DNA from 3 places in the Planomonospora corallina genome. Region 1 is predicted to be linked to each of the others. Evidence: riboswitches for the same ligand, from Rfam matches in the RefSeq annotation. Region 1 holds a riboswitch; each other region holds the start of a gene.
What was found. A riboswitch is a leader RNA that binds a small molecule or an ion and turns the genes downstream of it on or off. The one in region 1 is predicted to bind S-adenosylmethionine.

Region 1 (12,038 bases):
CAGCGCGACGCAGCAGAACAGCACCCCGGTGGCGAGGTGGAACCGCCCGCCGAACCGGCCGGACGCCTCGGCGGCCGAGCGGTCCGCCGGCCCTCGGTCGCCCTCGGCGACCCAGACGCGCCCCATGGCCAACGCCAGCAGGGCGGTCACGGCCGGGGTGAGCAGCAGCGCCGCCCGCCAGCCGAACACGCTCTGCGCGGCGGCGCTGACCACGAACGGCGCGGCGATGCCGACGGCCACGCCGAGCGCGTTGGCCTCGCTGATCGCGGCCGGTCCCGCCGGGCCGTGGTGGTCGCTGAGCACGGCCATGCCCGTGTAGAGGGTGATCGAGGCCATCCCGCTGGCGACGGCGTACCCGAGCAGCGTGACCGGGAGGGCGGAGAGGACGCTGCCGAGCAGCACCAGCAGCACGCCCGCGTTCATGCCCGCCAGGCCGGTCCAGGTGACGGCCCGGCGGCCGATCCTGCGGGTCAGCGAGGGCAGCGCGAGCCCGGTGAGGACGGCGCCGGCCGCCATCGCGGTGCCGTGCAGCCCGGCGACCGCCTGGGAGATCCCCAGGTCGAGGCGGAGCAGAGGCAGGGCCGCGCTGAGGCCGTACAGATAGGTGGCGAAGGCGCCGAGCTGGAGGTAGATGAGCCAGGTGGCGCGATCACGGGTCAGTCGGACGGGCGCGACCGTGGACACCTGCTACCCCCGAGTGGACGAAATCCGAAATGTCCACTGAAACTATCTCACCGGGCTATCTCGCCTGACCGGGTGACCAGCCGAGGGCCGCGAGCTGCTCGGCGAACCACAGGTGCGGGGGGAGCGCGGCGGCCGCGGCGGCCAGCCGGGCGCCCCGCCGGCACCGCTCCTCCTCGGCCATGACCAGCCCCTCGTGCAGGGCGCCGGCCGTGGCCGTGACGTCGTAGGGGTTGACCAGCAGGGCGTCCTCGCCCAGCTCGGCGGCGGCGCCCGCCTCCCGGGAGAGCACGAGCACGCTGCGCGGGGCCAGGATCGGGCCCTCCTTGGCCACGAGGTTCATGCCGTCGCGGATGGGGTTGACCAGCAGCACGTCGGCCATCCGGTAGGCCGCCAGGGAGCGCGGGTAGTCGTCGTTGACGTTGAGGATGAGCGGGTCCCAGTCCTCGGTGGCGTACTCGTCCTCGATCTCCTTGGCGCAGCGCTGCACCGCCGCGGTGTACTCCCGGTACTCGGGCAGGTCGTGCCGGGACGGGTAGGCGAAGGCCAGGTGCACGACCCGGCCGTGCCACTCCGGATGGGCGGCCAGGAACTCCCGGTAGGCGGTCAGCCCGCGGACGATGTTCTTCGACAGCTCGGTCCGGTCGATCCGCACGATCAGTCTGCGGTCGCCGACCTGGTCGCGCAGGGCGGCCAGGTGCGATTCGACGTCGGGCTCGCTCGCCCTGGCCCAGAGCGCCTCGCCGTCCACCCCCAGCGGGTGCACGCCGATCCGGGTGGTCCGGCCGCCGTGGGAGACGGTGTGGCCGTCGCGGTCCACCTCCGCGCCGAGGATCGCCTCGCAGCAGTCCATGAACGCCTCGGCCCACCGCACGGTGAGGAAGCCCGCGTGGTCGGCCCCCAGGATGCCCTCCAGCAGCTCGGTCGCGACGTCGTCCGGGAGCAGGGAGAAGTACTCCGGCGGGGCCCACGGGGTGTGCGAGAAGTGCGCGATGCTCACGTCGGGCCGCTCGATGCGGAGCATGGCCGGGGTCAGGCTGAGGTGGTAGTCCTGCACCAGCACCTGCGCGCCGTGCGCGGCCTCCTCGGCCAGCGCCACCGCGAACGCGGCGTTGTAGGACTGGTAGGACTCCCACTCGCGGCGGAAGCGGGCGTCGAAGTGCGGGGTGTTGGCGGTGTCGTAGAGCAGGTGGTGGACGAACCAGAGCGTGGAGTTGGCCACCGCGTTGTAGGCGCGGTGGAAGGTCGCCGGGGGGATGTCGAGCATGCGCAGCGCGCCGGTGTCGTATCCCGCCCGGTCGAGGCGGCCACCGGGCGCCTGCCGTACGGCGGCGCGGTCGCCGTCGGAGAGCGCGGCGCAGACCCAGAGCAGGTCCAGCTCCTTGGCCACCTCCGACAGGCCGGACACCAGCCCGCCGCCGCCCCGGCGCATGGAGAGCGAGCCGTCCTCCGAGACGGTGAACGAGACGGGGCCACGATTGGACGCCACCAGGATCGTGTTCATGCTTTCCTCGACTAGGGAGACAGGCCCCTTCAGCTTCTACGCCTACTGCGGACGCCGGGGGATCGGCCCGCCTTGGGGGATGCTTGCCTCAGAGGTTAACCAAACATTTCCGTCGACCATAGGATGTCCGGCGACGGTGACCGCTGATTGGGGCTCGTGATGGCGCTGGACGAGACGACCGAGGGACTGGCCCGGGCGGCGGCCCAGGGCGACCATCGGGCTCTGGGCGAGCTGCTGCGGCGCATCGAGCCCGACGTGCTGCGGCACTGCAACCGGATCCTCCCCTACCGGCAGGACGCCGAGGAGGCGTGCCAGGACACCCTGCTGGCGGTGGCCCGCAACATCGGCCGCTTCGAGGGCCGGGCCCGGTTCAGCACGTGGCTGCACATCGTGACGGCCAACTGCGCGCGGACCACCTACCGCTCGCTGAAGCGGCGCGCGGCCGAGCAGAGCTCCGAGGAGCTGCCGCTGCAGAAGCCCGACGTCGCCCGGGTGAGCGTGATCGCGGGCTCCCGGCTGGACCTGCTCGACGTGATGGAGGCGCTGGAGGCGTCCAAGCCCGACCTGGCCCAGGCGCTGGTGCTGCGCGACATCTGCCAGCTCGACTACAACGAGGTGGCCGAGCAGCTCGGCATCCCGCTGGGCACCGCCAAGTCCCGCATCCACCAGGCGCGCAAGTACGTCCAGGGGGCGCTGGGCGAGGCCTACGGGTCCTGACGCCCTCGCGGCCCTGCGGCGCGGCCCGGTTCGCGTCCGTCAGGTAACACGATCCGTCTCGCGAAGTGAGACGGTTGGTCGGAGCGGCGAAAAGCCGGGGTAGAGTGCTTTCAACCTGCTCAACGGGTTCGACAACTGAATACGTGCTCATCCAGAGGGGTGGAGGGACCGGCCCTGCGAAGCCCCGGCAACCCTCCCGGTTCAAGACTCGTGATCTGACGAGGTCGGCCGGGACAGGTGCCAATTCCGGTCTGTGACCAAGGTGGTCGCAGACGAAGATGAGGGAAAGGCCTCGCTTCATGGCGCTTGCAACCGCTGAAACCACCGCCGCTTCGCTCGACTTCGGCCCCGCCGTGGCCCTGTCCTGTCGCGAGTGCGGCGCCCGTTACGACCTCGGCCCGGACTTCGCCTGTACCGAGTGTTTCGGCCCGCTCGAGATCGCCTACGAGCTGCCCCGGGTGACCCGCGAGGAGATCGCCGCCGGGCCGAGCAACATCTGGCGCTACCGCTCGCTGCTCCCGGTCCCGGCGGACGTCGCCTCCAAGCGGAACATGGCCCCCGGCTGGACCAAGCTGGTCAAGGCCGACAACCTCGCCCGCGAGCTGGGTGTCCGCGCACTCCACGTGAAGGACGACTCCGGCAACCCCACGCACTCCTTCAAGGACCGGGTGGTGGCCATCGCCGTCGAGGCGGCCCGCAACTTCGGCTTCCACACCCTGTCCTGCTCCTCCACCGGCAATCTCGCCGGCGCGGTCACCGCCGCCGCGGCCCGCGCCGGCCTCGACGCCTGCGTCTTCATCCCCGCCGACCTGGAGGAGGCCAAGATCGTCATGGCCTCGGTGTACGGCGGGCGCCTCGTGGCCATCGACGGCACCTACGACGACGTGAACCGCTTCTGCTCCGAGCTCATCGGCGACGAGCTGGGCGACCGGTGGGGCTTCGTCAACGTCAACCTCCGCCCCTACTACGCGGAGGGCTCCAAGACGCTCGCCTACGAGATCGCCGAGCAGCTCGGCTGGCGGCTCCCCGACCAGATCGTCGTCCCGGTGGCCTCCGGCTCCCAGCTCACGAAGATCGACAAGGGCTTCAAGGAGCTGATCGCCCTCGGCCTCGTCGAGGACAAGCCGTACAAGATCTTCGCCGCCCAGGCCGAGGGCTGCTCGCCGGTCTCCGCGGCCTACAAGGCCGGTCACGACGTGATCCGCCCGGTCAAGCCCGACACGATCGCCAAGTCGCTGGCGATCGGCAACCCGGCCGACGGGCCGTACGTGCTGGACATCGCCCGGCGCACCGGCGGCGCGGTGGAGGACGTCACGGACGCGGAGATCGTCGACGCGATCCGGCTGCTGGCCCGGACCGAGGGCATCTTCGCCGAGACGGCGGGCGGTGTCACCGTCGGCGTGCTGCGCAAGCTGGTCGCCGAGGGCCGGCTCGACCCGGACGGCGAGACGGTCGTGCTGAACACCGGTGAGGGGCTCAAGACCCTCGACGCGGTTTCCGGGCACGCGCGTCCCACCGCCGTGATCCGGCCTTCTCTCGACGCATTCCGTACCGCCCTCGCCTGAGAACTCCTGAAAGGTACTCGACCATGAGCGTTTCCGTGCGGATTCCGACGATTCTTCGGACTTACACCAATGGTGCCGCGGAGGTGAGCGGGGAAGGGGCGACCCTCCGGGAGGTCCTGGAGAAGCTCGACGCCGACTATCCCGGCATCGGTGCCCGGATTCTCGATGAAACGGGCAAGATCCGGCGTTTTGTCAACGTCTATGTGGGAGAAGAGGACGTCCGTTTCGCGGACAACCTCGACACCGCCACGCCGCCCGGCGTTCAGGTCTCCATCATTCCGGCGGTCGCCGGAGGCTGACCCGCACCCCGCGCCTCCGGGCGTCCGCCGCTCGACGGGGCGCCGTCACGACACCCGCACCGGCCTCGGCCGCGTGCGGGTGTCGTGTTTTGTGACGAGGGTTCATATCTGGGACATCAGGAAATAATGGAATTTTGAACTAAATTACAGCTAGAGTAAAAGTTTGTTCTCGTGCCGAAGTCATGGCTAAACGGATGATTGATGGATTGACTCTGTTGCCCCACGGTGTCCCACAGGTATGGTCGAGAACGATCGATGGGGCGATGGCCTTCGCCGCGGAGATCGAAGACTTCGCGAGTGGAATGGGCGTGGTCTTCAAGGTCGGTAAGAGGAGTCGGAAGTGGCGCAGGGCACCGTCAAGTGGTTCAACGCGGACAAGGGCTACGGCTTCATCGCGGTAGACGGTGGTAAGGATGTGTTCGTCCATTACTCCGCGATCCTGATGGACGGCTACCGGGCGCTCGAGCAGGGCCAGCGGGTCGAGTTCGAGATCACCCAGGGGCAGAAGGGTCCGCAGGCGGAGGCCGTCCGGACCGTCTGATCCGGTCGTCCGCCCGGTCGCGGGAAGAGGTCGGAAGGTCCCGCGGCACCGCAGTCCGTCGGACCTTCCCGCACGTCGGCCCGGTCCCCGGTTCTCCCGGTGGGCCGGGCCTTCGCGTGCGCGGCCCTTCACGTGCGGTCCTTCGTGTGCGGACTCTGCGTGCGGGCTTACGTGCGGGCCTTCGCGTCTCCGTGTAGGCGGGTATGTCCGCGACCTGCATGGATCATCCGTTTTTTACCCTTCGCTCTGGGCGAAGCCCAGCTCAGCGCGGCGCGGCTTGCACTCGGCAGGGTAGAGTGCTAAACAGTTCGTTGGCACTCTCTGTATGAGAGTGCCAACCCAGGATCGAGGCGATGGGACCCGCCAACGGAGTCGCGGGTCCATATGCCGTCGCGGGCGTCGGCTCGATCCGGTGCACGCCACCCTGTGTTTGGGAGGTCTAGCCGTATGGCAGCCAAGATGATCGCGTTTGACGAGGACGCCCGGCGCGGTCTCGAGCGCGGCATGAACCAGCTCGCGGACGCCGTGAAGGTGACCCTCGGCCCCAAGGGCCGCAACGTCGTGCTGGAGAAGAAGTGGGGCGCTCCCACGATCACCAACGACGGTGTCTCGATCGCCAAGGAGATCGAGCTCGAGGACCCGTGGGAGAAGATCGGCGCCGAGCTCGTCAAGGAAGTCGCCAAGAAGACCGACGACGTCGCGGGTGACGGCACCACCACCGCCACCGTCCTCGCCCAGGCCCTGGTACGCGAGGGCCTGCGCAACGTCGCCGCCGGCGCCAACCCGATGGCCCTGAAGAAGGGCATCGAGGCCGCCGTCGAGCGCGTCTCCGAGGAGCTGGCCAAGCTCGCCAAGGACGTGGAGACGAAGGCGCAGATCGCCTCCACGGCCTCCATCTCCGCCGGCGACGCCCAGATCGGCGAGATGATCGCCGAGGCGATGGACAAGGTCGGCAAGGAAGGCGTCATCACCGTCGAGGAGAGCAACACCTTCGGCCTGGAGCTCGAGCTCACCGAGGGCATGCGCTTCGACAAGGGCTACATCTCGCCCTACTTCGTGACCGACCCGGAGCGCATGGAGGCCGTCCTCGAGGACCCGTACGTCCTCGTCGTCAACTCCAAGGTCTCCGCCAACAAGGACCTGCTCCCCGTCCTCGACAAGGTCGTGCAGGCCGGCAAGCCGCTGCTGATCATCGCTGAGGACGTCGAGGGCGAGGCCCTGGCCACCCTGGTCGTCAACAAGATCCGCGGCCTGTTCCGCTCGGTCGCCGTCAAGGCCCCGGGCTTCGGCGACCGCCGCAAGGCCATGCTGACCGACATCGCGATCCTCACCGGTGCCCAGGTCATCAGCGAGGACCTCGGCCTGAAGCTCGAGAGCACCACTCTCGACCAGCTCGGCCGCGCCCGCCAGGTCATCGTCACCAAGGACGAGACCACCATCGTCGACGGCTCCGGCGACGCCGAGCAGATCGCGGGCCGGGTCAACCAGATCCGCACCGAGATCGAGAACACCGACTCCGACTACGACCGCGAGAAGCTCCAGGAGCGTCTCGCCAAGCTGGCCGGCGGCGTGGCCGTCATCAAGGCCGGCGCGGCGACCGAGGTCGAGCTCAAGGAGCGCAAGCACCGCATCGAGGACGCCGTCCGCAACGCCAAGGCCGCGGTCGAGGAGGGCATCGTCCCCGGCGGCGGTGTCGCGCTGCTGCAGGCCGGCGCCAAGGCCTTCGACAAGCTGGAGCTGAACGGCGACGAGGCCACCGGTGCCGCGATCGTCCGCAAGGCCCTGGAGGAGCCGCTCAAGCAGATCGCGGTCAACGCCGGTCTCGAGGGCGGCGTCGTGGTGGAGAAGGTGCGCAACCTCACCCCGGGTGAGGGCCTGAACGCCGCCACCGGCGACTACGTCAACATGTTCGAGTCGGGCATCATCGACCCGGCCAAGGTGACCCGTTCCGCTCTGCAGAACGCGGCGTCCATCGCGGCGCTGTTCCTCACCACCGAGGCCGTCATCGCCGAGAAGCCCGAGAAGGAGAAGGCCCCCGCCATGCCCGGTGGCGGCGGCGACATGGACTTCTAGTCCGTCTCCCGCGTGACAGAAGAGGCCGGTCCCCTCAGGGGACCGGCCCTTTCTTTTCCGTCCCGGTGCTCCTCGTCGTCCCGGTGCTCCTCGCCGTCCCGGTGCTCCTCGCCGTCCCGGTGCTCCTCGCCGTCCCGGTGCTCCTCGCCGTCCCGGTGTTTCCGGCGGGCCTTCCCGGAAGGACCGAGGTCCCGGCCTCTGCGGCGGGAGACCCACCCGGTGCGCGGAGAAGACAGCGGCGATCGGCGCCGGGCCCTTCCGGGTCGTCCCGTGTCCTTCCGGGCCGTCAGGTCAGCGGCTTGACCCAGCGGGCCCACTGCGGCTGGGGCGCGTAGCCCGCCGCTCCCCAGGCGTGGTGGGCGAGATCGTTGTCGTGCAGCACCATCGCGTCGGCGCGGAACGCGCCGAACGCCGCGAAGCGCTCCTCGGCCGCCCGGATCAGCGCGCTCCCGATCCCCTGCCGCCGCCGCGCCGGGTCCACGGCCAGCCGGTACAGGTGCGCCCGCCAGCCGTCCCAGCCCGCGATCAGCGTGCCGGCCATCTCGCCGTCGACCTCGGCGACGAGGACCGCCTCGGGATCGCGTTCGATGAGCGCGGTCACCTTGGCCGGGTCGTCGTGCCGGTCGGTCCCCTCGGCGGCCACCAGCCAGAAGGCCAGCAACGCCTCGACGTCCCCGATCCGCCCGTACCGGATGATCATCCCCATGCCCGGCACGCTACCAGCCGCCTCAGAAGCGGGTCGGCACGGCCGCCGCGCACACGTCGGCCCGCCGGGCCAGCACCTCGGGCACCCGGTCGTTGGCCCGGACCCAGTCGGTCGTCTCGGGGGAGATGTGGCTGAGGATCCGCAGGAGCTTCGTGTGGTCGGCGGTGAGGTGCCGCTGGTGGATCGGCTCGTAGTGCGCGATCCGGTTCCGCAGCTTGCGCAGGTGGTACAGGTCCTGTGGAGCGCGCGCCGTGGGCCGCGGTAGCCGGGGAAGGCCCGATGAAGTGCCGGGCGCCACAGCCGCATGTCATATCTGTTTCCGGTGCCGAGCAGGCTGGTCCAGAAGCCGAAGGAGAGTTCGGCTATCACATGGCCGTTCGTCGGATGAGCGTAGTTCTGGGCGACCGTGGCGCATGCGGATGCCACGGCCTGCCGGGCCTGAGGCGCCAGATCGAGTGCGGGGGCGTTCCACCAGTCGGCGCGTCGGAAGAGTGCGTTCAACTCCCGGTCGATGGCGTTGCGCAGAACGACCTCGAGACAGTGGAGGGGGCCGTGGAAGGCACTGGAGATCTCTATGTTCCACGCGTAGAGACGGAGCGCATGATCGAGCGCGCCGCCACAAGTTCTCAGAAAGGGGCGAAGTCGCTCGGTCGAGACCGCGTCGCAGACCTTCTGGAAAAGGATGCCGCTCATTGTGTTCCTTTCCGCGCCGCTCATGGTCTGCTACCATGAGTGATGTGTGCCCCGGGGACGCCTCTGCTGAGCAAGCCCCCCGGGGTAAGCCTTTTTCCGGGCACCTCACGTGGCGCGGACCGTGAGTGCTCAACTGACTGCAAAATGTCAGCCCTCCGAACGCCTGTTCGGAGGGCTTTCGTGTATCCCGGGACGGAGGGCTCCGGCCCGGGGATCAGCCGGTCAGCTCGGCCGGGAGATCCCTGGAGTGCAGCACGGTCAGGGACGTGACCGCGCGGGTCAGGACCACGTACAGGCGGGCCAGGCCGCGCGGCTCGGCCTCCACGATGTCGGCCGGCTCCACCACGATGACGTGGTCGTACTCCAGGCCCTTGGCGAGGGTGGCCGGGACGATCAGGAGGCGGTGCTCCGAGACGGAGTCCGGGGCCAGCACGCGGTGGTCGAGGCCGGACAGCGCCTCGGAGGCCGCGGTGACGCGGGCGTCGGGGACGATGACGCCGATCGAGCCCTCCCGCCGCAGCGCCTGCGCGGCCGCCTCGGCGAGGGACGCGGCCAGGTCGGGCGTGTGCCGTACCGTCAGGGAGCCCGCGCCGGGGCGCAGGGAGCGCGGCGCGGCCAGCCCGGGGGCGACGGAGGGCAGCAGCCGGGCGGCGTAGTCGAGGACCTCGCGCGGCACGCGGAAGCCCAGGGTGAGCTCGGTGACGGCGCCGCCCGTCCCCTCGCCGCCCTCCGGGAATCCGAGGTGCTCCAGGACCTCGCTCCAGGAGCGCGCCGACCACGGCGTGGTGCCCTGGGCGAGGTCGCCCAGGACGGTGGCCGATCCGGTGCGGCAGCGCCGGCCCAGGGCGCGCAGCTGCATCGCCGACAGGTCCTGGGCCTCGTCGACGACCAGGTGGCCGAGGGACGGCGTGCGCTCCATCATGTCGCCGAGCTCGTCCAGGAGCGCGCCGTCGGCCGCCGACCACTTCGCCGAGCGGAACGACTTGGGCGGTCTGCTCCAGAGCAGCGCGGCCTGCTCCTGCGCGGACAGGTCGTCCTTCGCCGCGGCGGCGAGGAACGCGGGGTCGCTCAGCAGCCGGTGCAGGACCTGCTGGGGGGTGAGCCTGGGCCAGACCTGCTCCACCAGTTGCTTGACCGGCTTGGAGCGGGCGACCGCGTCCTGCACCCGGTCGTCGGGGGACTCGCCGCGCTGCTCCATCCGGACGAGCACCTGGTGGGCCAGGCGCTGGGCGAGGGCCGCGCGGCCGGGGTTGTAGCGGGTGGTGCCGCGCAGGGAGGCGACGATCTCACGGACCTCGTGGTCGGCCACCCGGTAGCGGTTGACCCCCTTGGTGTAGAGCAGGCCCTCGGTGGGCTTGACGACGTGCGCCCACAGGGCCCGCCGCAGCACCGGCACCATCCGCGCGTCGCCCTTGATCGAGGAGACCGCGGGGTCCTCGGGGGCGGCGTGCTCGCCGAGGATCCCGGCGACCGTGGTCTGGTCGACCTTGACCTCGCCCAGGGCGGGGAGCACCGAGGAGATGTAGGAAAGGAAGGCCCGGTTGGGACCGACGATCATCACGCCGGACCGGGCGAGCTTCTCCCGGTGGGTGAAGAGTAGATAGGCGGCCCGGTGCAGGCCGACGGCGGTCTTGCCGGTGCCGGGGGCGCCCTGGACGCACACCGTCCGGGTCAGTTCGTCGCGGACGATCTCGTCCTGGTCGGGCTGGATGGTCGCGACGATGTCGCGCATCGGACCGGAGCGGGGGCGCTCGATCTCCTCGGTGAGGATCTTCGACTGCCGGAGCGTCTCTCCGCGGCCGAGGTGCTCGTCCTCGAAGGCGGTCAGGTCGCCGCCGTGGTAGCCGAACCGGCGGCGGCGGGAGACGCCCATCGGGTCGGCCGGGCTGGCCTGGTAGAACGCCCGGGAGACCGGGGCGCGCCAGTCGATGACCAGGGGGCGGCTGCGCTCGTCGTGGACGTGCCTGCGTCCGACGTGGAGGGTGCCGGGCAGGTCGTCGCCGGCCGTCCGGTCGAGGCGGCCGAAGAAGAGCGGGGTGCCCGCGTGGTCGGCGAGCGCCGCCACCCGCTGGTCCAGCAGCGCCTGCAGGACCTGCTGGGAGACCCAGTCTCCGGCGGCGTCGGCGGACAGGGACTGCGCGTGCTCACGCATCGCGCGCAGGGCGGCCCGGGAGACGGCCAGGTGCTCGCGCTCGGCGGCGAGGATCCGGGCGGCGTCGCCGTCCCCGGGGCCGCCGCCCGGCCCGGAGCCGGGGGCGGGGGTGTCCGCGGGTATGTCGGGGAGCAATTGTTCAGCGGGCATGCGGAAAGAGCCTCTCATCCGGTGAACGGAGGTGGTGGTCATCTGGCAGCGAATCGACTAGCTTACCGAGGGGCCGGGCGGCGCTCAAAAGGATTGATTCTCCGGCCGGGGGCCGGTCTGCGGGCATTCCGGCGGCGGCGCGGGGCTTCTCCCGGTGCCGGCCGCCGCGGCCGTCCGCTCCGGGGCCGGGGCGTCGATCCCCTCCGGAGGGGTGCGAGTGCCCCTCCGGCTGCGGACGTGCCCGCCGACTCCTGCGATCGCCCTGGTCGCAGGGGATTTCGGAGGGCGCGGCCGGTGCCGTGCGGTGCCTGCCGGGCCGTCCGCGAAGAGTGTCGTGGCGAGAACCGCCCGAGGCTCCGGCCGGTACGGCCGCCTTCACTCCGAAGTTCGCAAAAAGGGGCATAAGTCGCCGAGGAAATGCGCACTAAGTGACCAATGAGTAACTTATCGTCATTTCCCTGCGGGGGGTGAAAAAGGCGGGCAAATATGGTGAAGGATGCAAGATACGGGGTATGCCGCGACTGATTGTCGCGGTCCAAAGGAGGGGGTGGTCTCTTTGCCGAAGATCCGCGGGATTTCGTGGACCTGACGCGGACCACACGGTGCTCGCCGGCGATTCTCGATCGCCGGCGGGCACGTCGCCTTCCGTGCGGCCCTCGGCCGTGGCCGGTCCTCAGTCGCCGGCGAGCACGTCGTCCGCGTCGATGATCTGGTAGGCGTACCCCTGCTCGGCCAGGAAGCGCTGCCGGTGCGCGGCGAACTCCTGGTCGACGGTGTCCCGGCTGACCACCGAGTAGAACCTCGCCCCGCCCCCGCCGGCCTTGGGCCGCAGCACCCGGCCGAGCCGCTGGGCCTCCTCCTGGCGCGAGCCGAACGTCCCCGACACCTGGATGGCCACCGACGCCTCCGGCAGGTCGATGGAGAAGTTGGCGACCTTCGAGACCACCAGCACCTGGA
Region 2 (12,038 bases), on a different contig from region 1:
GCTGATGGAGAAGGAGACGCTCTCCCGCGAGCAGGTCCTGCAGATCTTCGCGCCGGTCGTGGTCAAGGAGCACCGCCCGTCCTACTCCGGCTACGGCAAGCGGCTGCCCTCCAACCGGCCGCCGATCCTGACCCCGAAGGAGCAGTCCGGCAACGGCGCGCTCCCCACGGGCGCCGGCCACCCGGACAGCGCGACGAGGGACGGTAACTGACCGTGGAACCGCCCCGACCGCTCGAGGTCGACCACGCCCGGATCGAGAAGGCCGTCCGCGAGATCCTGATCGCGATCGGTGAGGACCCCGACCGGGACGGTCTCCAGGACACCCCCGCCCGCGTGGCGCGCGCCTACGCCGAGCAGTTCGCCGGGCTGGGCCAGACCCCGGAGGGGGTGCTCACCAAGGTCTTCGACGTCGACCACGACGAGATGGTCCTGGTGCGCGACATCGAGGTCTACTCGACCTGCGAGCACCACCTGGTCCCGTTCCACGGGGTGGCCCACGTCGGCTACATCCCGAACGACAGGGGCCAGGTGACCGGCCTGTCCAAGCTGGCCCGCCTCGTCGACGTCTACGCCCGCCGCCCCCAGGTCCAGGAGCGGATGACCTCGCAGATCGCCGACGCGCTCATGCGCGTGCTGGAGCCGCGCGGGGTCATCGTGGTGATCGAGTGCGAGCACCTGTGCATGACCATGCGGGGCGTGCGCAAGCCCGGAGCCAAGACCACCACCTCGGCCGTCCGCGGGGACTTCCGCACCAGCGAGAAGACCCGGGCCGAGGCGATGGCCCTCATCATCCGCTGACGGGGCGGGGCTGCCGATTCGTTATCAGCAAGCCGTACCCGCGCCCCGGCCGACCGGCCGCCAGCGCCTAGGCTTGACCGCATGACGAGGGAAGGCACCGGTCACCACCCCCCCGGCCACGCCGTGCACCAGCGCGGCGTCCCCGGCCTGCCGGACGAGGGGCGCTGTCTGGTGATGGGCGTGGTGAACGTGACTCCGGACTCCTTCTCGGACGGCGGCCGCTGGTTCGACCAGTCGGCCGCCGTACGGCACGGGCTGGAGCTGGTCGAGCAGGGCGCCGACATCGTGGACGTGGGCGGCGAGTCCACCCGGCCCGGGGCGGCGCGGGTCTCGCTGGAGGAGGAGCTGGTCCGGGTCGAGCCGGTCATCCGGGAGCTGAGCCGCCGCGGCGTCACGGTCAGCGTGGACACCATGCGGGCGCAGGTCGCCCGGGTCGCGGTGGACGCCGGGGCGAAGCTGGTCAACGACGTCAGCGGAGGGCTGGCCGACCCCGACATGCCGCGGGTGGTGGCCGACTCCGGGGTGGCGTACGTGGTGATGCACTGGCGCGGACACAGCCACACGATGCAGAGCCGGGCGGTCTACGACGACGTCGTGGCGGAGGTCTGCGACGAGCTGGCCAAGCGGGTGGCCTCCGTGCGGGCCGAAGGGGTCGCCGAGGAGCAGATCGTCCTGGATCCCGGACTGGGCTTCTCCAAGACGGCCGAGCACAACTGGGCCCTGCTCGCCGCGACGGACCGGCTCGCCGCCCTGGGCTACCCGCTGCTCGTCGGGGCCTCCCGCAAACGCTTCCTCGGCCGCCTGCTGGCAGGGCCGGACGGTGAGCCCCGCCCGTTCGCCGAGAGCGACGACGCGACCGTCGCGGTGAGCGCGCTCGTCGCGCGGGCGGGGGCCTGGTGCGTGCGCGTGCACGACGTGCGCCCGAACGCGGACGCCGTCCGCGTGGCCGCCGCGGTCCGGGAGGTGCTGTGAGCGAGCGGAGTATGAAGCACAGCGGCGTCGCTCGTGCGGCCGGCGGAGGAGTCCGTATGAGCGAGCGGAGCGAGCGAACCATGGGAACGGCGGCGTCGCTCGTGCGGCCGACGGAGGAGTCCGCATGAGCGTCGACACCGCCGCCGTGGAGGCGGTCAACCAGTCCTTCTACACCGCGATCGAGAACGCCGACCTCGACCTGATGACCGCGATCTGGGCCGAGGAGACCGGGACCGGTCAGGTGAGCTGCGTGCACCCGGGCTGGCCGATCGTCAGCGGCCGGGCCGAGGTGCTGCGCTCGTGGGCGCTCATCATGGCCAACACGCCCTACATCCAGTTCGTGCTGACCGACGTGAACGTCATGGTCCACGGCGATGTCGCGGTCCTCACCTGCGAGGAGAACATCCTCACGGCGGGCGACGAAGGTGATTCCAGCTTCGCCGCGGGCAAGGTGGTGGCGAGCAACACCTTCATCCGGACACCGGAGGGGTGGCGGCTCTGGCTGCACCACGGCTCGCCGGTGCTGCAGACCGATGACGAGGACGACGAGGAAGAGGGGGCGGTGTGACGGGACGCACCGCGGACCGGATCGGCATCCGGGGCCTGCGCGCCCGGGGCCGGCACGGCGTGCTGGCGGCGGAGCGGGAGCTCGGCCAGGAGTTCATCGTCGATGTCACGCTCTTCCTGGACACGGCGCCGGCCGCCGCGACGGACGACCTGACCCGGACGGTGCACTACGGCGAGCTCGCCGAGGACCTGGTGAAGGTCGTGGAGGGGGAGCCGGTCGACCTGATCGAGACCCTGGCCCAGCGGCTGGCGGACGTGTGCCTGGCCCGGGAGCGGGTCGAGGCGGCCGAGGTGACCGTGCACAAGCCGTCCGCGCCGATCCCGCTCCCGTTCGACGACGTGACCGTGACCATCACGAGGAGCAGGGGATGAGGGCGGCGCCGGTGTCCGGTGGCGGGCACATGACGATCGCCGGGAGCCGGGCATGAAGGCCGTGCTGGCGCTCGGCGGCAACCTCGGCGACCGGTTCGCCACGCTGCAGGGCGGGCTCGACCTGCTGGCCGCCGCGCCGGGGCTGGAGGTCACCGCGGTCTCGCCGGTCTACGAGACCGACCCGGTCGGCGGCCCCGAGCAGGGCCCCTACCTCAACGCGGTCGTGGTCGCCGAGACCTCCCTGGCTCCCCGCGAGCTGCTCGCCCGCGCGCAGGAGACGGAGAACGCCTTCGGCCGGGTCCGGACCGAGCGCTGGGGGGCGCGCACCCTGGACGTCGACCTGATCGCCGTCGGGGAGGTCGTCTCCGACGACCCGGAGCTCATCCTGCCGCACCCCCGCGCGCACGAGCGCGCGTTCGTGCTGGTCCCCTGGGTGCAGGCCGATCCGGAGGCGGTGCTCGCCGGCCGGCCGGTCGCCGAGCTGCTGGCCGGGCTCGACAAGACCGGGGTACGGCTCCGCGCCGACCTGGTGCTGCGGGAGCCCGCATGAAGCCGAGCCGTCCCGGCGTGCTCGTCGGGATCACCGTCGTCCTCGCGCTGCTCACCTGGGCGCTGCTCCGGCCGCTGTACGCGTCCATCCCGGCCGTGCCGTGGACGGCGATCCCGACGGTCCTGCTGCTCGCGCTCGGCGAGGCCCACACCGGCTGGATGACCCGGGCGCGGATCCGGCGCAGGCCGGGCACCAAGCCGGTCGAGCCGCTGGTGGTGGCCCGCCTGGTCGCCCTCGCCAAGGCCTCGGCGTACGGCGGGGCCGTCTTCGCGGGGGTCTTCGCCGGGTTCGCGTTCTACGCGGCCGACATGCTGGCGCAGGACACGCCCCGCCGTGACTTCTTCATCGCGGGCGGCTCCTTCCTCGGCTGCGTGGTGCTGGTGTGCGCCGCGCTCTACCTGGAGCACTGCTGCCGGGTGCCCGAGGAGCCCGACGCCGCCCCCGACCGCCGGGAGCGCTAGCCCGCGGAGGCGCGGCGCGGCACGGGGGACGCCGGAGCGGCGGCGGGGAGACCGCCCGGCCGCCGGTCGGCCGTCACCCGGCTGTTCACTTGTCGATGTCCCCGACCACGAAGAACATCGAGCCGAGGATCGCGACCATGTCGGCGACCAGGTGGCCGGGGAGCATCTCGCGCAGCACCTGGACGTTGTTGAAGGAGGCCGAGCGGAGCTTCATCCGCCACGGGGTCTTCTCGCCGCGTGAGACCAGGTAGTAACCGTTGACGCCCAGGGGGTTCTCCGTCCAGGCGTAGGTGTGGCCCTCGGGGACCTTGAGCACCTTGGGCAGGCGCTGGTTGACCGGTCCCGGAGGCAGCTCGCGGAGCCGTTCCAGGCAGGCGTCGGCCAGGTCGAGGGAGACCTTGACCTGCTCCAGCAGCACCTCGAACCGGGCGTGGCAGTCACCGGCCGTGCGGGTGACGACCCTCACCGGCAGCTCGCCGTAGGCCAGGTAGGGGTCGTCGCGGCGCAGGTCCATGTCCACGCCGGAGGCGCGGGCGATCGGGCCGCTCACGCCGTACTGCATGATCTGCTCGCGGGTGAGCACGCCGACGCCGCGCGTGCGGGCCGTGAAGATCTCGTTGCCGATGAGCAGGCCCTCGATGTCGGGCAGCCGGCGGCGCACCTCCGCGACGGCCTGCCCGGCCCGGCCGAGCCAGCCCTCGGGCAGCTCCTCCTTCAGGCCGCCGACCCGGTTGAACATGTAGTGCATGCGCCCGCCGGAGATCTCCTCCATGACGGCCTGGAGCGTCTCGCGCTCCCGGAACGCGTAGAAGACCGGGGTCATCGCGCCCAGCTCCAGCGGGTAGGAGCCGAGGAACATCAGGTGGTTGAGGACCCGGTTGAGCTCGGCCAGGAGCGTCCGGGCCCAGACGGCCCGGACCGGGACCTCCATGCCGAGCATGCGCTCGACGGCCAGGACCACGCCCAGCTCGTTGGCGAACGCCGACAGCCAGTCGTGCCGGTTGGCCAGCACGATGATCTGCCGGTAGTCCCGGACCTCGAACAGTTTCTCCGCGCCCCGGTGCATGTAGCCCACGATCGGCTCGGCCGCGCTGATCCGCTCGCCGTCCAGCGTCAGCCGCAGCCGCAGCACGCCGTGCGTGGACGGGTGCTGCGGGCCGATGTTGAGGACCATGTCCTCGGTCGCGAGCTCCTTGCCGCCGGCGCCGCCGCCGACGAGTGAGGCTCCGGCACCGATTCCCACGACCCGTTCCGTCATGGGGCCATCATCCCCCAGCGGGGGCCCGCCGGGTCCACCCGGCGGGGGTCACTTCGGCGCCGCGGCGCCGCGACGGGAGACGATCTCCTCCAGGGCGCGGACGAGACGGTCGACGTGCTCGTCGGTGGTGCCGATGCCGATCGAGGCGCGGAGCGCGGAGACCGTCGTGTCCTCGCAGCCGCCGTCCTTCACCCCGCCCAGCAGGTGCCGGACGAACGGGTGGGCGCAGAACTTCCCGTCGCGCACGCCGATGCCGTACTCGTCGGAGAGGGCCTCGGCGACCTCGCGGGCGGTCAGGCCCTCCACCACGAAGGAGACGATGCCGACGCGCGGGTGGTCGGGGCCCCACAGGGAGAGCTCGTGCACGCCCTCGACCGCGGCCAGGCCCGCGCGGAGCCTGCCGAGCAGGCGCTCCTCCTCGCGGACCAGCGCCGTCCAGCCGGTGGCGCTCAGCGCGTCGCAGGCGGCGGCCAGGGCGACGGCGCCCAGCACGTTGGGAGTGCCCGCCTCGTGCCGGGCCTCGGGGTCGTCGTGCCACTCGACGCCCCCGACGCCCCCGCCGTCGCCGCCGTCCCCGACGCCTCCGCCGCCCACGGAGCGCACCGCCCCGCCGCCCTTGAGGTACGGCTCGGCCTCCGCGAGCCAGTCGGGGCGGCCGACGAGCGCGCCCGTGCCGAAGGGTGCGTAGAGCTTGTGCCCGGAGAAGACCACGTAGTCCAGGTCGAGCGCGGTCAGGTTGAGGCGGCGGTGCGGGACGAGCTGGGCCGCGTCGACGAGGATGCGGGCGCCGTGCCGGTGGGCGACGTGCGCCAGGGCGGCGATCGGCCACAGCTCGCCGGTGACGTTGGAGGCGGCGGTCACCACGAGCAGCTTCGGGCCCTCGATGCCTGTGAGGGCCTCGTCGACCGCGCGGACGGCCTCGCCGGGGAAGGCGGGCGGCGCCAGCCGTACGGCGCCGGCCCAGGGCAGCAGCGAGGCGTGGTGCTCGGAGTCGAAGACCACGACGGTGGTGCCCTCCGGCAGGGCGCGGGCCAGCAGGTTGACGGCGTCTGTGGTGTTGCGGGTGAAGACCACCGCGTCGCCGGGGCGGGCGCCGACGAAGGCGCGGACCGTGTGCCGGGCCTGCTCGTAGCGGGCCGTGGTGAGTTGCGAGGCGTAGCCGGCGCCCCGGTGGACGCTGGAGTAGGCCGGGAGCGCGGCGGCGACGGCGGCGCTCACCGGCTCGAGACAGGGGGCGCTGGCGGCGTAGTCGAGGTTGGCGTAGGGGACGAGCCTGCCGCCCCGGACGGGGACGGCGAGGTCGGCGCCGAGCACGGGAGGGATGGGCCGGTCGCCGGCGGCCCGCCGGACGGGCTCCGGAGCGGCGGCGGGGGCGGCGGGGGCGTCGGTGGTGAAGATGCCGAGCAGGGACACGCCAGGACTCCTTCGAGGTCATCGGACCCCAAGCCCCTGCGAGGCGTGGCGATGGTGCGTGGAGCCCGCGCTTGACCGGCGCCACTCCGGCGCCGGACCAGGTCCTCACCCGGGGCACCCCGCCGCGGACGCGAGGGTTGCCGGCCAGCGAGCCGGGGCTTGTCACTGGCACTCATGACCTACCGCGAACTATAACCATCCCGGCCCGCCGGTCCGCAAGTCGGACACGGAATGGTGTCGGCCGCCTCGGGCAGGAACCTCCGGAGCCCGCCGATCGTCTATGCGGCGTGACCGGCTGGAACACCACGACCCCTCGGAGGAGACGGCGATGGACTGGGTGGCAGACCCGCAGATCTGGATAGGGTTCCTCACCCTCGTCGGCCTGGAGATCGTCCTCGGCATCGACAACGTCATCTTCATCTCGATCCTGGCGGGCAAGCTCCCGCCGGAGCAGCGTGACAAGGCGCGCAAGCTGGGGCTGCTCGCCGCGCTGCTCAGCCGCCTGGCGCTGCTGCTGGCCCTCTCCTGGGTCATACGGCTCACCGCCCCGCTCTTCGAGGTCCTCGGGCAGGAGATCTCGGGCCGCGACCTGATCCTGATCCTGGGCGGCCTGTTCCTGATAGGGAAGAGCGTCTTCGAGATCCACGACAACCTGGAGGGCAAGTCCGGCCACGCCGGAGGGAAGGTCGCCTCCTCCTTCGCCGCGGTGATCGTGCAGATCATGATCCTGGACATCGTCTTCTCGCTCGACTCGGTGATCACCGCGGTCGGCATGGTGGACGAGATCGGCGTCATGGTCGCGGCCGTCGTCGTCTCGGTCCTGGTGATGCTGTTCGCCTCCGGGCCGATCAGCCGCTTCGTGGACCGGCACCCGAGCATCAAGATGCTCGCCCTGTCCTTCCTGATCCTGATCGGCGTCGTGCTCCTGGCCGAGGGCTTCGAGCAGCACATCCCCAAGGGCTACATCTACTTCGCGATGGCCTTCTCGCTGCTGGTGGAGATGCTCAACATCCGCATGCGGAGCAAGCCGGGCGCCGAGGAGCCGGTGGAGCTGCACCACCGCTACGAGGAGGAGAAGCCCGCCGAGGGGTAGACGGGGCGCGTTCCCGGATTACGATGCGAATGTGAAGTTTGATCCTTGGAGTCCGGAATTCGTCGCCCATCCCTATGACGTCTACGCCGAGCTGCGCCGCGAGCGGCCGGTCGGCTTCTTCGAGCCGACCGGCCAGTGGCTGATCGCCCGGCACGCCGACGTCAACGCGCTGCTGCGCGACCGCAGGCTCGGCCGGTCGTACCTGCACACGGCCACCCACGCGGAGTTCGGCCGGCCCGACGACCCGGAGTTCCAGGAGCCGTTCTGGCGGGTGGTCCGCGCCGGGATGCTCGACGTGGAGCCGCCGGTCCACACCCGCCTGAGGAGGCTGGTCTCCAAGGCGTTCACCCCCCGCATGGTCGAGGCGCTCCGGCCCAAGGTCGCCGAGCTCGCCGGCGGGCTCGTGGACCGCTTCGCCGAGCGCGGCGGAGGCGATCTCATCGCCGAGGTGGCCGAGCCGCTCCCGGTGACCGTGATCGCCGAGATGCTCGGCGTGCCCGAGGCCGACCGGCACCTGCTGCGCCCCTGGTCCGCCGACATCTGCGGGATGTACGAGCTCAACCCCTCGGTCGAGGCCCAGCACACCGCCGTGCGCGCGGCGGAGGAGTTCTCCGCCTACCTCGTCGACCTGGCCCGCCACCGCAGGGAGAACCCCGGCGACGACCTGATCAGCGCCCTCGCCCAGGTCGCCGACGAAGGCGACAGGCTCACCGAGGAGGAACTGGTCGGCACCTGCGTGCTGCTGCTCAACGCCGGGCACGAGGCCACGGTCAACACCACCGGCAACGGCTGGTGGGCCCTGTTCCGCAACCCCGCCGAGCTGGAACGGCTCCGCGCCGACCACGGCCTGATCCCGACCGCGATCGAGGAGCTGCTGCGCTGGGACACCCCGCTGCAGATGTTCGAGCGCTGGGTGCTGGAGGACATCACGGTCGGCGGGGTCGACATCCCGCGCGGTTCCGAGGTGGCCCTGCTGTTCGGCTCGGCCAACCGCGACCCCGAGGTCTTCGACGATCCCGACCGCCTCGACCTGGGCCGCGCGGAGAACCCGCACATCTCCTTCGGCGCCGGCATCCATTTCTGCCTGGGCGCGCCGCTGGCCCGGATCGAGCTGGCCGAGTCGTTCGGGGCGCTGCTGCGCCGGGCCCCGAAGATGGAACTCGCCGCCGAGCCGGTCTGGGGCCCGGGCTACGTCATCCGGGGCCTGGAGGCTCTGCACGTGCGCGTCTGAGGGGCGCGGAGCGTGTGCGCGTCCGAGGGCGCGGAGTCTGTGCGCGTCCGAGGAGCACGCGCGGAGTCCGCGCGTGCGCGTCCGGGGCGCGGCACGGTCGCGCGCTCAGCCGCGCTCCTGGACGAGCCAGCCGAAACCGCCGAGGCCGCCGGGATCGATGAGCTCCGCCTCCTGCGAGGCCCGGGCCAGGGCCCGCAGGTAACCGCGCGGGTCGGTGCGGGCGAGACCGGCCGGGGGCCGGGTCCCGGTGACGCCGAGCGTGCGCAGGGCCTCGCGCTGCGTCGTCAGGGCCACGGTCACCGCCCCGGCCCGCTCCCCGGCGGCCGCGCAGGCGTCCAGGGCGACGTGCGCGGTGATGTCGCACGAGCCGTCGGGCACGGGCACGACGGACGCGCCGTCGCGGTAGCCGGTCAGCGTCCCGTACGGCGGGCGGCCGGCTGCGGAGTGCGCGTAGTCGACCGCGACCGCGCGTCCGCGTGCCAGCCGTACGACGGTCCCGGCCCAGGCGTCGTCGCGGGACCTGCCGATCTCGGCCCGCTCGCCCGTGCCCCGGGTCGGCCACCAGCGGCCCAGCCAGGCCAGGTCGGCCTTCGAGGGCGGGTCCCCGAGGCGCTCCTCGCCGGTCGCGGGGTCGACCAGCACGAGCCGGAGCCCGTCGGTGGTCCGCTCGACGACGTCCAGCGGCACGTTGTCCAGCCACTCGTTGGCGATCACCAGCCCGTGGATCTCCTCCGGGCAGACCGCGGACCAGGTGATCTCCTCGGGCAGCCGGGGCGGCCGGGGGGCCAGGTCCACCGCGGTCACCCGGAGTCTCGCGCGCAGATCGTCCGGGGCGAGGACCGCGACCCGGGCCGCCAGCGCTCCCTCGCCGGCGCCGACGTCCACCAGGTCGATCTCCCGTGGCCGGCCGAGCGCCTCGTCGACCGCCAGCAGTTCGCGGAGCACGGCCCCGGCGAAGACACCGGAGGCGCCGACCGAGGTCCGGAAGTGTCCGGAGGGGCGCTCGTGCAGGTAGAAGCCGTTCTCGCCGTAGAGCGCCCGCTCCATCGCGGCCCGCCAGGTCAGCCACATGGGGGCAGACGTTACCGGGCCGGCCCGGGAGACCGCATGACGCCGCCATGACGCCGCCTGCCGCGCCGGGAGGCCCGCATGGGGCGCGCATGACACGCCGGGCTCCCGGGTTACCTTGCCTTGACCTCGCTTTGCGTTAACGTTGCTCACTGTCGGCGGCAGTCAGTGCCCGGCCCGCTCCCCCAGCGGGCGCGGTCCTGGCGCCGATCGGCACTGCTGGTCGCTCGTGTCGGCAATCGGGCGCCGGGTCTCTGGGGAACGGACCCGGCGCCCGCCGTCGTCTCCGCGCCCTCCCCATGCCCTCCCCATGCCCTCCCCATGCCTTATCCGTGCCCTCCCCGCGGGGGCCCGCGCCTGCCCGGCACGCTCCCCAGGCGCCTCTTCAGCGCCTCTTCAGCGCCTCTTCAGCGCCTCTTCAGCGCCTCTCCAGTGCTCTCCAGTGCCTCCCCGTCGCCTTCCCGGGGCGCTCTCCCGGTCACTCCCGGCGGGGTGCCGTGCCGTCACCGCCGGAGTCCCTCCCGTTACGCTGGTCAACTGGTACGCAAGGCCCGGTGGCGGCGAAGGACGGGACATCGTGGACACAGGAGAGCGCCCGGCACGGCTGGCGGTGGGAGTGCTCGGGGCCGGACGGGTCGGGTCGGCGCTCGGCGCGGCGCTCGCGCGGGCGGGTCACCGGGTCGTGGCCGCCAGCGGCGTCTCCGACGCCTCCCGGCGGCGGGTGGCCGAGCGGCTCGGCCTGACCCCCAGCAGCCCCGAGGAGGTGGTGGCCCGCGCGGACCTCGTCCTGCTCACCGTCCCGGACGACGCGCTGCCCGGCCTCGTCGCCGGCCTGGCCGAGACCGGCGCCGACCTGCGCGGCAAGCTCCTGGTCCACACCAGCGGCGCGTACGGCCTGGCCGTGCTGAACCCGGCGGTCGAGAAGGGGGCGCTGCCCCTCGCGCTGCACCCGGTGATGACCTTCACCGGCAGAGACGACGACCTGAGCCGCCTGACCGGCATCTCGTTCGGCGTCACCGCGCCCGAGCCGCTCCGGATGGTGGCCGAGGCGCTGGTCATCGAGATCGAGGGCGAGCCGGTCTGGATCGAGGAGAAGGACCGGGCGCTCTACCACGCGGCCCTGGCGAACGCGGCCAACCACATGGTCACACTGATCGCGGAGTCGTCCGAGCTGCTGCGCGGGATCGGCGTGGAGGAGCCGGGCCGGCTGCTCGGTCCGCTGCTCGGCGCGGCCCTGGACAACGTGCTCCGGCTCGGCCTGTCCGGGCTGACCGGCCCCGTGGTGCGGGGTGACGCGGGCACCGTCCGCAAGCACGTGGACGCGCTCATCCTCGCCGCTCCGGAGGTGGCGGACGCCTACGTGGTGCTCGCCAGGCTCACGGCCGACCGGGCGCTCGCGGCCGGGCTGCTCAAGCCCGAGGCCGCAGAGTGCCTCCTGGACGCGCTGGGCGGGGGCGGATGATCCCCGAGTGCCTCCTGGACGCGCTGGGCGGGGGCGGATGACTCCCCGCCCCGCCGTACTCGAACATCCCCTCATGAGGAGAGACATGGACGTGATCGTGGCGGGCGACCGCGCCGGACTGGCCGAGGCGCGCCGGACGCTGGGGATCGGCCGCGAGGCCCCCCCGGGCAGGGCCGCGCTGGCGCTGGTGCCGACGATGGGGGCGCTGCACGAGGGGCACCGCTCGCTCATCCGGCTGGCCCGGGAGCGGGCCGACCACGTCGCGGTGAGCGTCTTCGTCAATCCCCTGCAGTTCGGCCCGGGGGAGGACTACGCCCGCTACCCCCGGACGTTCGACACCGACCTGGAGGTGTGCGCGGAGGAGGGGGCGGGCATCGTCTTCGCCCCCTCCGCCGAGGAGATGTACCTGCCGGACCGGCAGGTCGGCGTCTCGGCGGGGAAGATGGGCACGATCGTCGAGGGGGCGTCCCGGCCGGGGCACTTCGACGGGATGCTGACCGTGGTGCTCAAGCTGTTCAACCTGGTCCGGCCGGACGTGGCGGTCTTCGGCCGCAAGGACGCCCAGCAGCTGGCGCTGATCCGCCGGATGGTGCTCGACCTCGACCTGCCGATCGAGATCGTGGGCGCCCCCACCGTCCGGGAGGCGGACGGCCTGGCGCTCTCCAGCCGGAACCGCTATCTGTCGCCGCACGAGCGGACCATGGCCCTGGCGCTGTCCAGGGCGCTGTTCGCGGGGGCCGAGCAGGGCAGGCCGTCGGAGATCCGGCGGGCGGCGCGGGCCGTGCTCGACGCC
Region 3 (6,425 bases), on a different contig from region 1:
CCGGTGCTGGCCGCCGGCGGAGACCGGGCGGATGTGCGCCGCCTGCAGGACCGGCCGGATCCTGTCGCCGGTGACGGCGCAGCGCCGCTCGTAGGCGTGCAGGACGACGGCCTGGAACGCCCGCTGGCCGAGCCGCCGGGGAGCCAGCCGCGGGTCGCCGTAGACCGGGCCGTCGTGGTGCCACGGCTCCGACAGGTCGACCTCCACTCCGACGCCCATGCGGGCGAGGAGGCCGTGGAAGTAGGTCACCTCGGGATGGACCGCCAGGTCGTAGCCCTTGCTCTGGACGATGTTGGGGGCGAAGTCCGGCGGCGGCCCGGCGGGCGTCTCCTCGGGGAAGAAGCAGACGTCTCGGACGATGACGCAGCCGATCACCGGGTCGTCGCCGGGCCGCATCGGCTCGCTGCGGTAGCGGCCGACGCGTCGGCGCAGCTCGCCCAGGCTCGCGGCGCCGTTGCCCTCACCGAAGAACTCCCACGCCTCCGAGAGCCGCAGCCGGGCGAAGCCGCTGTAGAAGCCGCCGCCGACCACGCGGTTGTGCGGATGGTGGCTCTTGAAGAAGAACGGCTCGCCGTGGTCGAGGACCTTGAACTCCCGCGCCCCGGACGGACGCCAGAAGTTGACCTCACTCACCCCGGGCCGGGCCGGGCCGCCAGGAAGCGGTACCACTCGGTGTCCGTCACCCCGACATACGCCTTCACACCGGAGATTGTGCACTCCTGAAGATCGTCTGCGCCAGATGACCCTGAAGTTCACAGCCGATGTCCGCCCCCCTTACCCGGCCGATCTCCTGGAGAACGAGCAGGCCCGGAGAACCCATCAGCACTCCCGGGAACGACGCACACCGTACGAGGATCCGTCAGCGGTCCTCTCCGCCTGCCTCACCGAACAAATCGTGCACGCTCTGGACGGTCGCCGCGCGGATCACCCAGACCTCCAGCAGGGCGAGGTCGGTGCAGGCGGTGATCCGGGCACGGGTGTCGTCCGGCACCTCCAGACCACGGGCGGCCAGCACCAGCAGGACCACCCGGGCCGCTTCTTCCACCATGCCTTCGAGCCTGCCCTCGGCCCTGCCCGCTTCCAGACCATGGCCGTAGTGCTCGCGGGCAAAGGGGCTGTAGACGGGCCAAGCGGCGGTCCCCATGTTCTCCTCCACGCGGTCGGCCTCCTCCTCGATCCCCGGTCCTCGCCAGGAACCGATCGATCACCCTTCTGGTCGCTGCCCCATTGTCGGAGATCATGGCTCCCTCGTCCGCCCGATCCGCGAAGACGACCGGTTGACGACCGTCCGATGCGACAGTCTGGGCGGCAGACAGCGGCGACCGCTTCTGGACAACGCTCTCGTGTCGTCCTGTGGGCACGGATACCGCAAGGCGGTGAGGCTCCGGCTGCGATATCCGGGGCGCCGGAGCCGCAGTACACCTTGGTGCGCGTCTCACCGGTCATGGGGCATGGTCTCACCGGCAGCCGGGTCGCCACCGTGGGGCAGGGCGGGCCCAGCGGCTTCCCGTCGCGAGTAGCAACGGCGGTGAGCCGGTCGGCGGTCCAGCGCAGTACGGCGGGCTGCCCGAAGTCGCGGGCCAGCTCCAGCACCGCCTCCTCGTCGGCGTCGGCGAACGCGACGGCCTGCTCGGCCCAGCCGTAGGAGGAGTGGTAGCCGTCCGGGTCGTAGCAGGACGCCTCCAGTACGGCGGGCAGCCGGCCCGCGGGGACGCGGTTCCCGTGGATCTCGGCCAGCAGCCGCCGGTGCGCCTCCACGTTGGGCTTGAGGGGCAGGGTGGCCCCGTGCGGGTTCCATGCGGTGAGCACATACACGATCCCGGTGAAGGGGTGGGCCTCGGGCCCGGATTCCGCCCGGCCATCGGGCTCGGCGCCCACCCGGCCACCGGGCTCGCTTTCCTCCCGGACCTCCGCATCGGCGCCCTCCCGGTCCTCCGCGTCGGCTCCCGGCCGGGCGTCTGAGGTCCGACGGACGTCCCAGAGCGTGCCGTCGGGGCCGGTGATGCGGATCGCCCCGCGCCGCCAGGCCTGCTCGGGCGCCAGGTGCTCCGCCGGACGGTCGGCCACCACGGCCTGGGCGAGCCCGTGCTCGGGGCTGCCCGGCGGGTGCACCTGCCAGCGGCAGCCGCAGATGAGGCACTCGCCGTACCAGAAGCCGGCGCCCTCGTGGAGGACGAGGTCGCGGACGTCGGCGATGGCGCCGAAGTCGACGTCGCAGCTCGGGCAGCGCCGGTGGCGGAGCGGTAGGTGGCCGGGGACGGGCATGGTGCGCCTCCAGGGTCCTGGTCCGGACCCCGGTGGCCGAGGGCTCCGGTGATCCGCCGTTCTCCGCGCACCTCGCGCGGAGCAGGTCGTCACCCGGGGCACCCGCGGCGAGCGGGGTGCCGTCCAGCGAACCGGGGCTTGGCGCTGGAGCTCATGACCTGCCGGGACCATAACGCCCGCCCAGCCGGTCGTCAATCGTGCACTCCAAGCAGATCCATCCATAAGGAAATGCGTAACACCAGCCAGGCGCAAGATCCCCGATGTTCACAGCTCCTAGTTGTGTTTACAGTTCACAAGTGATTTACTGGTGTCCACAAAGAGCCGATCCCGGTTCCCCTACCCAGGGAGAGCGCCATGACGCAGCCCCACCACCAGCCGTATCCGCCGAAGCAGCCGGGCCGGGGCGTGTCCGGGCTGGCCGCCTGCCTGATCGCGGTCGTGGCGCTCGGCGCCGGATGCCTCGGCGGTGTCGCGATCGCCGGACCGGACGGCACGGCCGCCGAAGCCGCGCCCGCGCCGACCGTCACCGAGACCGCCCAGGCCAAGGCTCCGGCCGGGGAGCCCGCCGCCGCCAAGCCCGCTGCCAAGCCCGCCGTCGAGGAGTCCACCGAGGAGAACGCCGGGCTGCCGGAGCCGCAGGTGGACGAGCCCGCGCAGGTGAAGCTGCCGGACTTCACCGGTCAGAACGCGGCCGTCGCGCAGGAGTGGCTCGTCGACCACGGCTGGGACGAGTACGAGGAGATCAAGCTCGGCTCCCAGGACGAGTACGACACCTTCGTGATCCTCCCGGAGAACTGGACGGTCACCAAGCAGTCCCACCGCGCCGGCACCAAGGTCAAGGTGGGCACGACCATCGTCCTGACCTGCACCAAGAACTGACCCGCACCGAGAACCGGCCCTCCCCAGGCGGCGCCCGCCCGCCGCCCTCCCGCCCGTCCGCCCCCGCCCGCCGTCCGGTACGGCGGAGCGCTCCGGCTCGGAGCCGCGACCGCCGGGAGACGGCAGGGGCACGCGCCGAGCGGCCCCGGACAGGGCCGAGCCGCCCGCACGCGCGTCCCGCCGCCGGGACGGCGGCCACGTATCCACCCCCTCCATGCCCGGCATGGGGACCAGCACGAAGGGATGTGTCCCATGCGCATCCAGCGGACCGAGACCCCGAAGACCGGCGTTCAGCAGGCCTGCGCTCCTGAGGCGGGCATCCGGAATGCCGCCTTCCAGAAGCCCGCCCTCCGGAAGGCCGCCCTCCAGAAGCTCCCCGGCCGGAACACCGCCGTCAGGACGGCCATCGGCCGGAACACCGCCCTCCGGCGGGCCGCGCTTCTCGCCGCCGCCTGCCTCTGCGCGGCGACACTCACGGCCTGCGGAAACGCGGCCGGGAGCGAACTCGCGAGCGCGGCGCGACCGGCCGCGACGGTCACCGTCACGGCCACCGCCACGGTGACGGCCCGCCCCTCCCCCGCCGACAACGACGGCGACGGCGTGGTCTCCACCTACGACGATGACGACGACGACCCCGCGGTCGGCCTCCCGTCCCCGTCCCCGTCCCCATCCCCGGAGTCGGAGCCGGAGACCTCCTCACCGACCGCCGCGCCGTTCAGGAGCGGCGACTACGAGACGCTGATCGCGCGGGAGTTCAAGAAGCTGATCAAGAACCCCGACGACTACGTCGGCCGCAAGTACCTGCTCTACGGCAACGTGGTGCAGTTCGACTCCAGTACCGGCACCGACGCCTTCCACGCGAACCTGCACCACGCGAAGAAGTCCGGCGACCAGTCGTACGAGATGGACGACCGGGCGCACATCGTCGGCACCGAGGAGATGCTGGAGGACATCGTCACCGACGACATGGTCCAGCTCTGGCTCACCTGCACCGGCAGCCTCACCTATGAGACCTCGATCGGCGGCTCGAACACCGTCCCCACCTTCAGCGTCGAGAAGGTCAAGGTGTACGGCAGCAGCGACTGAGCAGGCCAGGCATCCGCGCCTTCCCCGTACGGCGGCCACCCCGCCGGACGGCAAGACCACGACCATCAGGCCATTCCCACCAAGGAGAACACCCCATGGCACGCAACTCCGGCCGCTTCCACTTCGACGGAGGCGCCGCGACCTACTTCGGCACCGGCGTCCTCGCCTTCCTGGTGACGGCGGTCACCCTGGGCATCTGCTACCCGTTCGCGCTGGTGCTGCGAGAGCGGTGGCGGGCCAGGCACTCCTACATCGACGGCCGGCGGCTGACGTTCACCGGATCCGCGGTCGGCCTGTTCGGCTACTGGATCAAGTGGTTCCTGCTCTCGGCCGTCACCCTGGGGATCTACCTGTTCTGGGTCGGTCCGCGGATCGCGCAGTGGAAGTGGGAGCACACAGATTTCGATCCGACATGGCAGCCGTGGGCCATGGAAGCACCGGCCGTACCGGGAGCGTCCGGGTACCACGAGCGCGGCGGCGCCGTCGGGGGGTGACGCCCGGTGGGCCGTCCGGCACCGAGCGGCCGTCACCTCTCACGTCACACCGCACGAGGCCCCCGGCCGTCCGGATGACCGCCTGACGTCGCAGGGCGTCCGTCCCTCCCCCACATCCGTCCGTCCCCCCTCGCATCCGACCATCCCTCCCCCCGCACCCATCAGCCTCTCCCCCGCACCGCTCGCCGGGAAAACCCGCCACCGGACCGGGAAGTGCGGTAGATCTTGCTTGACCTGACCCCCGGGAGACCCCTCATGTCCCTCCAGACCGAACTCACCGGCAACGCGGACGTCGTCCGGTTGTCGGCGAGCGTGCTCGACCGCCGCGAGCGTGACTGCCACGCGTTCGCCGCCGCGAAGGCCTATCCGGCGATGCGGCCGGTGGCGCGGGAGCGGCGCCGCTACGCGCCGTGGGCGACCTTCCCGATGGGCCTGGTCATGTCGGCGCTGGACGCCGTCGAGTTCGGCGGCGCGGACCCGGACATCGCGGTGGGCCGGGCGGTCGAGGAGAGCCGCGACCCGGTCCATCCGGGGGTGACCCGCTGGGTCCTGCACGCCTGCCACACCTATCTGGAGACCTCCGAGAGCCTGGCCGCCGAGCTCGCCGCCGGCGGGGTGGAGCTCCGCCCGGAGCGCCGCCCCCGGGTGGTGCAGAGCGGCCCGCCGGGCGGCTCGCCGGTCGCGATGCGCGCCCTGACCGCGTGGGGCCGCTGGTACGGCTCACCGGACGGTTCGCTGGTGGAGTTCCGCCGGATGCGGGTGCGCCGCCCGCTCGGCCTGCCGGACGATCCGTCCGTGCTCGCCATGGCGTTCGTGGCGGCGGCCGGGCGGCAGGTGATCGACCCCCGCGACCTCTACCAGGCGGTGCCCATCCCCGTCGAGGACGGGCCGCGCCCCGCGCGGGTCCGGGTGGTGGAGATGGGGCTGACCGACGCCGACGCCCGGGTGCTCGTCGACGCCTCCCCCGAGGAGGTACGGCAGGCGTACCGCTCCTCCGTCCAGCCCGTCGCCGAGCGGCTGCTGACCGACGACCGCCGGGCCCCGGGCTCCGACTGCGCCGAGTGCAGGCTCTGCGCCTCCTGCGAGGCGCTCGCCCGCGTGCCGGGGTTGCTGGGCCTGGCCGGTCCCGGCACGCACCGCCGTACCTGGTCGGTGACCACGGCCCGGCAGTACCAGCTCTGCCCCGCCCAGGCGCACCTGCGCGACCTGCGCCTGCCGGCGGAGGAGGCCGAGGGCTCGGCGGTCCGGCGCGGGCTGCTGGTGCACCGGTGGCTGGAGATCGCCCACGGCAGGGCCGCCGCGCCGGGGGCCCAGGAGGTACGGCCGTGCACGTCCGACGACCTGCCCGATCCGGCGACGGGCGCGCTCGGCCTGGCCGAAGGGCTGATGAGCTTCGAGGAGTACGAGCAGGCGTGGCCGTACCTGGTGCGGCACGTGGAGGTGTGCCCGCTCCGCGGCCCCGGTGAGATCACCGGCGTCGTGCCGGAGCCGAGGATCGCCGTCCACGACACCGAGGCCGACGTCGTGGTCGTCGCCCACCCGGACCTGCTCCGCCGGGTGGGCGGCCGGCTGGTCTACCGGGAGCAGAAGACGTCGCTGACGGAGCGCGGCATCACGGAGGAGAACGCGCTGGAGCTGGTCCCGCAGCTCGCGCTGGCGGTCTCGCTCATCGCGGGCGGCGCGTTCGGCGGGACCCGCGGC

Region 2: it holds a riboswitch for S-adenosylmethionine, as region 1 does, so the genes downstream of both, ACFOWE_RS03155 (aminotransferase class V-fold PLP-dependent enzyme) here and thrC (threonine synthase) in region 1, are expected to answer to the same signal.
Region 3: it holds a riboswitch for S-adenosylmethionine, as region 1 does, so the genes downstream of both, ACFOWE_RS27135 (hypothetical protein) here and thrC (threonine synthase) in region 1, are expected to answer to the same signal.

What each region holds. Positions count from the first base shown of each region.
Region 1 is NZ_JBHSBM010000019.1:22,685-34,722, reverse strand. Features, by position in the region: gene ACFOWE_RS18550 (MFS transporter) at 1-684, opposite strand, end outside; gene ACFOWE_RS18545 (alpha,alpha-trehalose-phosphate synthase (UDP-forming)) at 740-2,185, opposite strand; gene ACFOWE_RS18540 (RNA polymerase sigma factor) at 2,345-2,902, shown strand; SAM riboswitch class I at 3,047-3,187, shown strand; gene thrC (threonine synthase) at 3,202-4,467, shown strand; gene ACFOWE_RS18530 (MoaD/ThiS family protein) at 4,491-4,766, shown strand; gene ACFOWE_RS18525 (cold-shock protein) at 5,107-5,307, shown strand; gene groL (chaperonin GroEL) at 5,755-7,380, shown strand; gene ACFOWE_RS18515 (GNAT family N-acetyltransferase) at 7,667-8,086, opposite strand; gene ACFOWE_RS18510 (hypothetical protein) at 8,109-8,384, opposite strand; gene ACFOWE_RS18505 (HelD family protein) at 8,994-11,081, opposite strand; gene ACFOWE_RS18500 (DNA repair helicase XPB) at 11,755-12,038, opposite strand, start outside.
Region 2 is NZ_JBHSBM010000009.1:48,000-60,037, forward strand. Features, by position in the region: gene ftsH (ATP-dependent zinc metalloprotease FtsH) at 1-211, shown strand, start outside; gene folE (GTP cyclohydrolase I FolE) at 208-798, shown strand; gene folP (dihydropteroate synthase) at 880-1,770, shown strand; gene ACFOWE_RS03130 (nuclear transport factor 2 family protein) at 1,895-2,338, shown strand; gene folB (dihydroneopterin aldolase) at 2,335-2,709, shown strand; gene folK (2-amino-4-hydroxy-6-hydroxymethyldihydropteridine diphosphokinase) at 2,762-3,259, shown strand; gene ACFOWE_RS03145 (DUF3180 domain-containing protein) at 3,256-3,720, shown strand; gene ACFOWE_RS03150 (NADH-quinone oxidoreductase subunit D) at 3,806-4,978, opposite strand; gene ACFOWE_RS03155 (aminotransferase class V-fold PLP-dependent enzyme) at 5,027-6,391, opposite strand; SAM riboswitch class IV at 6,454-6,571, opposite strand; gene ACFOWE_RS03160 (TerC family protein) at 6,720-7,484, shown strand; gene ACFOWE_RS03165 (cytochrome P450) at 7,516-8,715, shown strand; gene ACFOWE_RS03170 (SAM-dependent methyltransferase) at 8,821-9,786, opposite strand; gene ACFOWE_RS03175 (Rossmann-like and DUF2520 domain-containing protein) at 10,361-11,245, shown strand; gene panC (pantoate--beta-alanine ligase) at 11,331-12,038, shown strand, end outside.
Region 3 is NZ_JBHSBM010000040.1:61,199-67,623, reverse strand. Features, by position in the region: gene ACFOWE_RS27150 (HNH endonuclease) at 1-633, opposite strand, end outside; gene ACFOWE_RS27145 (hypothetical protein) at 860-1,144, opposite strand; gene ACFOWE_RS27140 (hypothetical protein) at 1,427-1,645, shown strand; partial or broken gene ACFOWE_RS27135 (hypothetical protein) at 1,615-2,265, opposite strand; SAM riboswitch class IV at 2,316-2,424, opposite strand; gene ACFOWE_RS27130 (PASTA domain-containing protein) at 2,620-3,144, shown strand; gene ACFOWE_RS27125 (hypothetical protein) at 3,397-4,230, shown strand; gene ACFOWE_RS27120 (DUF898 family protein) at 4,326-4,724, shown strand; gene ACFOWE_RS27115 (PD-(D/E)XK nuclease family protein) at 4,980-6,425, shown strand, end outside.